2 regions of the Viridibacillus sp. FSL E2-0187 genome follow, and region 2 is predicted to be linked to the other one. Evidence: riboswitches for the same ligand, from Rfam matches in the RefSeq annotation. Region 2 holds a riboswitch; the other holds the start of a gene.

Region 1 (4,712 bases), on a different contig from region 2:
AAAGTAACATAATGCCGACATTACTCGATTGTTATCCAGTCCAAGCACCTCCATTCATATTATTATCTACGCTAGAACTCCCAAAAAGATTCAACCCAATGCATGTGCTTTTATTATATTTGCGTAAAGGTATACAGATGAAATGCTGACATATTCAGCGGGACCATGCCAATCTGCTCCAGTTGGGCCGAACTCAATGGCTCCTACGCCATCTGCAGCATAAAATCGAGTATCTGCAGATCCATGTTGTCCAAATAGTGTGGCTTGCTTGTCGCAAACTGCAGCAGTTGTTTTTAATAATGATAAAACAAATGGATCGTCAGCACTTGTTGTAACTGCAGGAGCAATACTGTGAATAATGATTTCAGCTTGGATTTTTTCTGCATCTAGAATTTTTTGAATGTCATGTAGAATAAAGTCTACTGATTGACCTGGAACGTATCGGATATCATAGCGTACATTGCACTGATCTGGAACGACATTAAAACGTTCACCTGCTTGTATTGTAGCCAAATTAATCGATGGAGAATCATAAAATGTATTATGAGCATTTGTTATTGGTGATTCTAACAGTTTTGAGTGGAAATGCATGGCTTGTAAAACAGCATTTAGCCCCTCCCAAGGACGACTACCATGTGATGCTTTACCCTTGAATTGAATTTCGAATTGAAGAATACCTTTTGCTTGTAAACCAATTTGCAGTTGCGTAGGTTCACCACAAATAACAAATTGACCATTAAACCCATTACGAGCAAGCCATCCTGATGTATTCTCACCACCAGTTTCTTCATCTGTCACCAGATGAAGTTGAAGGCGTCTAGGCAGCTTGTCAGCTGATTTAGATAGCTCTACAAAGCCGAACATCATCGCCGCGACTCCTGCCTTCATATCAGCAGCTCCACGCCCGTATAAAAGGTCTCCATCTACAAAGGGGGTATATTGTTCAATTGCAGCTGGAACGACATCGACATGGCCATTCCAGATAAGACAATCTGCGCCTTGTCCAATTTCAGCTGTTAAAATATCAAGTCCGTTATTTTGATATAGGTTAACATCTATACCTTGTTGCTCAAGCCATTGAGCACAAAATTGTAAAGCTTCATTTGCTCCAGTAGGAGTATCACTTTTGTATGTAATTAATTTTTTTAGTAAATCAATCATTTAATTGTCATCCCTTTCATTAAATTCCATTTTATTTATTATATACATTTTTGAAAGAGATCTCTCATTCAATTCAGAGTAATCTATTGAAATAAAAGAATTGTTTGAGTACAATAGGGGTGTTCTACAATTACAATTAAATGATGTATTTACCACAAGGGGAGCCGAAATGGTCGGCTGAGAGTGAACCCAAAGTTCTAACCCTTTGAACCTGTAAGTTAATGCTTGCGTAGGAATGTGGATAGAAACCGACATATAACCGATGTCAGGACCTGTCCTGATGTCGGTTTTTTATTTCTAAGTTTTACTATCTAGAGCCCATTACAAAAGGGATACGTTTAGGTCTTGTGTGTTCTACATCAGAACTACGGGAGGATATTTATTTTGGATAAAAAGAAATTGTTGTTTTTAATTGAGATTGCAATTTTTTCCGCAATCGGTCTAATTTTAGATCAGCTGTCATTTAAACTGTGGGCTCAAGGCGGCTCTATTAGCCTCGTTATGGTACCAATTGTATTAATGGCATTCCGATGGGGTGTATCAGGTGGTTTGATTACCGGTTTTTTAATTGGATTATTGCAAGTGGCGATGGGCGCTTCAATTTTTACACCGCTTCAAGGATTTATCGATTACTTTATAGCATTTACTGTGGTAGGACTTGCTGGAGTTGTGAGGCATCTAGTGTTTACTGCAAGTAAGCAATTAAACAAAAAAGCAATGACTTTGTATATTGTGCTAGGTACAACACTTGGTGGTTTGCTGAGATACATTGCTCATACTACAGCAGGAATTGTCTTCTTTAGCGAATATGCAGGTAATCAAAATGTATATTTGTATTCTATAATTTATAATGGTACGTATATGTTGCCAGCTACTATACTAACAGCAGTTGTAGCTGTACTTTTATTTACATCAGCACCTCGTTTATTACAACAACAAAATTGATAAAAAAAGAGAATTCCTTAAAATTGGAATCCTCTTTTAGCACTTTCAGTAACGTAATTTCATATGTTTAATATAAGAGCTAAACAAAATTATTCTAAATATATAGACATTTGAAATAGCAAGATACTCAGTTTTCATGTTCTTCATTTCGCAAAAAAAGTGTTATAGTAGAGAGTAGACATATGAGAAGAAGGGATCGTATAAAATGATAGCTATAACTCAAGAGGATATTGCAGGATTAAAAAAAGCTGGACGTGTAATGGCCCAAATTCGTGAAGCGATGAAGGCAGCAACAAAACCAGGAATTACAACTAAAGAATTAGATGAAATTGGTGGCCGTTTATTTGAAGAAAATGGAGCCGTTTCAGGACCTAAAAGTGAATATGATTTCCCAGGATATACATGCATAAGTGTGAACGAACAAGTTGCACACGGCATTCCAGGAAACCTTACTCTAAAAGAGGGAGACCTTATTAATATCGACGTTTCTGGTCATGTTGATGGCTATTTTGCAGATACTGGTGTGTCATTTGTTGTTGGTGATGGATCTTACCCAGAAATCGATAAACTTTGTCAAGTTGCAGAAAGTGCATTTGATCGTGCGATGACAAAAGTAAAACCAGGTGCTCGTTTAAACCAAATTGGTAAAGCGGTTGAACGTGAAGCAAAAGCTAACGGTCTAGCGGTTATTATGAACTTAACAGGTCATGGCATTGGCCGTTCACTTCATGAAGATCCACAACATGTATTAAATTATTTTGATGCATGGGATCGCACAATTTTAAAAGAAGGTATGGTTTTAGCTGTTGAACCGTTCATCTCTCAAAAAGCAGAACATATTGTTGAATCAGGTGATGGTTGGACATTTATAACGCCTGACAAATCACTAGTTGCTCAATATGAACATACAATCATCGTAACTGATGGTGAACCAATTATTACAACTAAATTAGACTAAAATATTGAAAAAACCTCCCTTGAATTTTCCATCAAGGGAGGCCTTTTGTTTTTTATTGTTATTTAGAAGGCTTTTGTTTTTTTATAAACAAGATTCCTGCCAATAAAACACCACTTAGAAAAAGTGCTGCTGTCGTTACTAATAATTCCTCAAAGCCATTTTTTATCGCAATCCCTATATAAGCCCAAATGAAGACGATTGGAAAAAAAATATCATAATGGTGGAAACGAATATGAAGTGCAATAGCCGTACCTAGGGTAAGCATAATAACAGCCCACAAAGGATTACTTAAACCTAAGCCATTCCAATGATTAGATGTTAAAACGAAAGAGACATTTGTTATTGTTGCTACGCAAATCCAAGCAAAGTAAATGGAAATGGGGATGCGTTTTGACCACGTTTGTTCATCATTACTATATGAGAAATATAGAAGTGCTAAACAAGTTAACAATAGTAGCATTACGACAATCGTCAGTTGGAAGTAATTATAATGCCATAGGAAAATCCACAAAATATTAAGTAGTGAACTGGCTGTAAATAACAGTGTTTGTTCAATAGAAATTGAGTTCTTACTCTGATGATTGTTCCAATGTTTATAAATCCAGTAAGCTAAAATTATGTATATAAAGCCCCAAATAGTAAAAACATATCGTGCTGGAGTGAAAAGAACTGTATAACTGTCGGAGATTTCGCCAGTAGTTTGACCATTTAGTGGAAGAATATTAGCAGTTAAGTTCACGGTTACCATTGCAATATAAGCGATGGTAATAATAATTAATCTCCCCAATAAAATCTCCTCCTTCATGTTGAGAATAGTATAAAAAACTTAATTTTGTTGCACTCTGAAGTAGAAAAGTATCTCGTTATTCATTACGTAAATATACAAACAACTCTTCGAATTTTAAAGTGTATGTATAAAGTATACATTCGATTAGTTAGAACAACAAATATCATTTCAGATCAATTTACTGTAAAATAATAGTATAAAAGTAAAAGGAGTGGTTAGAGTGAGTAAACGCATTGAAGATATGAAATTAGACAAACATCTAAACGATAAACCTTCCTACAAAAAGGAACTAAAAAAATTACAATTAGAACTTTTAAATATCCAACAGTTCTTGTTCAATCATAATATCGGGCTTGTATTAGCATTTGAAGGAATGGACGCAGCTGGTAAAGGTGGAGCCATTAAACGTTTAACACAACGACTGGATCCTCGTGGATATATCGTACATCCCATTGCAGCACCACAACCCTTCGAGCTGAAATATCACTATCTACATCGCTTTTGGACGCGCTTACCTTATAAAGGGCAAATCGGCATTTTCGATCGTTCGTGGTATGGACGAGTACTAGTAGAACGTATAGAAGGCTTTGCTAAACAAGAAGAATGGCAACGTGCCTACGAAGAAATTAACCAATTTGAAAAACTACTTACAGATGATAACTATATCGTAGCAAAATTCTGGATTCAAGTGTCAAAAGAAGAACAATTAAATCGATTTAAAGAACGACAAGAAGATCCTTATAAAAAATGGAAATTAACAGATGAAGATTGGCGAAATCGTGACAAGTGGCCAATCTATGTAGAAGCAGCAAATGAAATGTTCAAGAAGACAGATAAACCTCATGCACCATGGATTTTAAT
Region 2 (4,712 bases):
CTTTCTTAGAAACGGCAGGGATTACATGTTCTGTTCCCATAGTACCAATCTGAATTGAATACAAATCGTATTTGCGCATTAACGGCCCTTGAATTAATTCTACAGACTGCACCTTTGTCATTGGAACTAATTCATTAACTTCTTTAAAAGCCCCATACTTTAATTGAATAAATTCCTCATTTACATCATAACGCCAATACTTTTGCATAAAACTCGGTTTAAAAAAGATTTCCCAAATTGCAGTCAAGAAAGTTGCTACTATAAGCGCTAAGACAATCCATCCAATCCATTCTTTCCACTCAAAGTGAATATGTAAATAGTAGAGGACTCCAAGTACAGCTATAATCCCTGTATTTGTTAATGTTTCAGTCATACGCCAAACCTTTACAGCTTCTCTCGAAATACAGCGCTGTGGCGCTTCAATCTTTAAATACATCCAACCACTCCTTCTTTACTATTACGTCTAATATAAGGAAAAAGTTTCTAAATAAAAATATCCCCCGCTAATAAAGGCGGAGGACGGTTTTACATTTTCCCAATTAATATATCTAAATCAATCGTAATTTCAGTTAAATTTGTGGTTACATCATCACTTTTTTGATGCCAGCCCATTGGTGTCATATGCATTAATAAAGGCACCAACTCCTGATTTATTGCTATTGTTTGTGTAATACGCTTTACTTCAACCTCTTGGAAATTCTCCTTGAACCGCTCTACAGTAAGTTCATTTGAATAAGATTCCTTTTCAGAATCTGCAAAGAATAAAGCACGTAATTGCTGTAAATATCCACTTTGTGGTACAACTTTAATAACCAACCCATTCGGCTTCAAAAGTCGTTTAAACTCAGTGTAATTTGCAGGTGATAAAATATTTAATATTGCATTAAAACTCACTTGTTGATACGGACTTTTTGCTAGGTCGCCGACACACCAAATCATGTCATTATAATTCCGTCCTGCTGCAATAATTCCTTCTTTTGCGATATCAATACCTACTCCAACAAAGCTGTTATCAGATTGCTCCTCGAATTTATTTTTAATACTTGCTAAATGTGATCCTTCTCCGCAACCTGTATCTAATACGGCAACATTAGTATTCATCTGCTTCAGTAAATCACAAACCTCTGTATGCATCGGTGCATACAATCCACTTTCAATAACCTGCTTACGCGCTTCAAATAAATCTTTGCCATACATTGAAGTCGCAGCATGTGTCATGAAATTTACATAGCCTTGTTTTGCAATATCGAAAGAATGTCTATTATCACAAACAACACTACAATCATCCGTCACCGTCATCTCACCCCCACAAATTGGACAAGCGAACAGCTCTTGATTCTCTCTCATATAATTAGCACTCGCTACTTTTCTCGGCAATGCCATGCCAAACACCTCGTTCATTAATCTTCTTTACCAAGTATACAAAACAAAGTGTTGATTGGCTAAGGATAAAATATCAAGAGGCGTGCATAAACATCTTGATAATAGGAATTATTACGAACAGTAAGTAATCTTTTTACAATAAAAAAAATCACTGATGACTTATGCCATCAGCGATTAAAATATCAAGAAATACTAATATATTTCTTACAAAATTCGCATCTAATCAATTTATTTCGTTTTATCAGGTGCAACGAGAGCATATCTTTCCCAGCGGCGACTTTTCCATCTAAAGAAAACAAGAATAGCTCGGAACCATTCATCTGCTGCAATTGCCAACCACACACCTATTAAACCCATGTCTAATTGGAATACAAGTAAATAACCTAGTGGTAAGCTCATACAAACCATCGAGAAAAATCCAATGATTAACGGATATTTGGCATCACCTGAAGCACGCAATGAATTAATAATCGTAATATTAAATGTACGTCCTGTTTCTAACAAAATACTACACACTAACACTGCCGCACCAATTTTTATAACCTCTGGATTATCAGTAAATAGACGCATCAATGGATAGCGGAAAATAACGACCACTGTGACCATCACTAATGTGAATATAATCGCCCATCTTATGCTAACCCATAACTGTTTATACGCTGCATCCTTTTCATTAGCTCCAACATATCGGCCAACCATAATAGCAGTTCCTGTACCAATTGCTATGGCAAATAAATAGGTGAACATTGAAATATTATAAGCATATTGCCGAGCTGCTAGTGATTCTGCACCTAAATACGTTACATAGTATAAGAAGACAATTTGGCAGCCTTGGTACATCACCTGCTCAAATGCAGATGGTAGCCCAATTTGTAAAATCTTACCGATGTATTCTTTTGATAACGACACGTAGTATTGCAATTTAATACGTACCTCTAGCGCTTGATACAATAGCCAAAAGAATACTAGTAGAGCTAAAACACGGCTGACGACCGATGAAATTGCCGCACCTTGTACTCCTAATTCAGGGAAGCCAAATTTACCGAAAATCAAAACATAGTTTCCTATTACGTGAAAAATATTCATTCCAAGTGATACATACATCGTCTGTTTAGTCCAACCATGCACACGAATAATCGCTGCTAACGAGTTGATGATTGCTTGTAGGAAAATAGCTCCCCCAACAATGAATAAATATTTACTAGCGTACTCAAGAACATCACCTTGTAAATTCATTGCAATCATAATATTTTTCGAGAAAATCACGAAAGCGACACTCATTATTAACCCAATAACTAAATTCAAGGAAACGGCTAGTGCTGAAATTTTAGCTGCTTCCAAATAACGCTTAGACCCTAAATATTGAGCAACAACAATCGATGCTCCGTTTCCTATTACTTCTAAAATTAATATTGCTATATGAATATATTGATTGGCCGCTCCTACTCCTGATACTGCATCATCAGACAATGCACTCAGCATAAATGTATCAGCAAGCCCCATTAACATAAATAAAAATACTTCTAAAAAAATCGGCCAAGTTAAATGAAATAAATTTAATTTCACTTCAGGCTCTTTCACAGTTGCTGTTGCCCCCATCTAAACACCTTGCTTCCCACTATAAAATTCAGACAATTTGTATCTTAACATAGAATTCGGCTCATTTCTATGACCTAATACCATTTATTACAATCTATTTACTTTGCTTAATTGCACCTTGCTAATTCCAATAATTATGTTATATTGATGTTGAAAACTAAATCGCTTTTTAACCACTAGGGGAGTCATTTAATTGGCTGAGACGCAGAATGCTGCGGACCCTTAGAACCTGATCTGGCTCATACCAGCGGAGGGAAGTGGCGCTATCAGTCTATTTTGTTTTATTGAAAATGATTGCTCGCCGCCTACTGACACAGATCAGGGGCGGCTTTTTGTTTTCAAAAACAAAAGAATTTGGGGTGCATAAAGATGACATTTTGTGAAGAAGTAAGACAAGAATGTAATGATTTATGGGAAGGTAGCTTTCAACATCCGTTTGTAAAATCATTAGCAGCAGGTACTTTGCCACTCGATATTTTTCAATATTACGTACAACAAGATGCTTATTATTTAACCCACTTTGCAAAGGTGCAAGCACTAGGAGCAGTAAAGGCAAATGATTTACATACTACACAACGTTTTGCCAAACATGCTGAATCTACATGTATCGCTGAGTTGTCACTTCATGAGCAATTTTTTACTATGTTAGAAATTACAGATGAAGAGCTTACGGCATTTGAGCCTGCACCGACAGCATATGAATATGTATCTCATATGTATCGTTCTGCAAACAATGGTGATTTAGCAGATACTCTTGCTGCAATACTTCCTTGCTACTGGCTTTACTATGAAATCGGTGAACGCCTAAAAGATTCAAAACCTAATCACCCTATTTATGATAAATGGATTCAAACATATGGTTCTGAGTGGTTCGGAGAATTAGTAGAAGAACAAATTAATCGCATGAATGAACTTGCCGAAGACTTACCTCCTGCACGTATTCAACAACTAAAAGAACATTTCCGTAAAAGTAGTTATTATGAATGGCATTTCTGGGAAATGGCATGGACGAAAGAACAATGGACAATTGGGTATTACGAAAAGGAGTTGACTAAATAATGGGTCAACAACATTTTCTTGAAAAGTTACGTGTCAAAAAACCGCTAGTCCACAATATTGCCAATATCGTTGTTGCCAATTTCCAAGCTAATGGTCTTCTCGCTCTAGGTGCTTCCCCTATGATGGCAGAGGGAATCGAGGAAGTAGCTGACATGGCTGCTCTAGCAGACTGTACAGTTCTTAACATCGGTACTCTTGATCAAGGAACTGTTTTATCCATCATTGAGGCCGGTAAAAGTGCCAACAAAAAAGGTATTCCCGTTGTTCTTGACCCAGTTGGCGTAGGTGCTAGTGAGTTTCGTAGGAACTCCGTGACAACCATTTTAAAGGAAGTCCAGGTGACGGCTATCCGCTGTAATGTAGGTGAACTTGCTACACTCGGTAATATCGAATGGCAATCAAGGGGAGCTGATGCTGGTGAAGGTCAAATAGATGTACAACTGACTGCTAAACAAGTTGCTAAACGGCTTAACTGTATTGTTGCAGTCACTGGTGTTGAGGATTCCGTAACCGATGGCCAAACGATAATTCAAATAGATGGTGGGCATGACTTAATGCCACTAATTACAGGCTCCGGGTGCTTGCTTAGCGCGGTGACGGGTGCATTTCTTGCTGTTTCTGAAGGCCATCATTTGCAAGCAACAGCTAATGCTCTCTCATTTTACAAACAA

Evidence for each region. Region 2 has a riboswitch for thiamine pyrophosphate ahead of tenA (thiaminase II). Riboswitches for the same ligand answer to the same signal wherever they lie in the genome.
Region 1: another riboswitch for thiamine pyrophosphate. It lies ahead of thiT (energy-coupled thiamine transporter ThiT); the one in region 2 lies ahead of tenA (thiaminase II).

The regions. Positions count from the first base shown of each region.
Region 1 is NZ_JBBOVG010000001.1:140,780-145,491, forward strand. Features, by position in the region: gene MHH85_RS00560 (M20 family metallopeptidase) at 91-1,161, opposite strand; TPP riboswitch at 1,309-1,414, shown strand; gene thiT (energy-coupled thiamine transporter ThiT) at 1,546-2,106, shown strand; gene map (type I methionyl aminopeptidase) at 2,312-3,064, shown strand; gene MHH85_RS00575 (tryptophan-rich sensory protein) at 3,123-3,851, opposite strand; gene MHH85_RS00580 (polyphosphate kinase 2 family protein) at 4,093-4,712, shown strand, end outside.
Region 2 is NZ_JBBOVG010000002.1:394,539-399,250, reverse strand. Features, by position in the region: gene MHH85_RS21195 (PH domain-containing protein) at 1-436, opposite strand, end outside; gene MHH85_RS21190 (putative RNA methyltransferase) at 526-1,383, opposite strand; gene MHH85_RS21185 (MATE family efflux transporter) at 1,612-2,982, opposite strand; TPP riboswitch at 3,151-3,255, shown strand; gene tenA (thiaminase II) at 3,352-4,041, shown strand; gene thiM (hydroxyethylthiazole kinase) at 4,041-4,712, shown strand, end outside.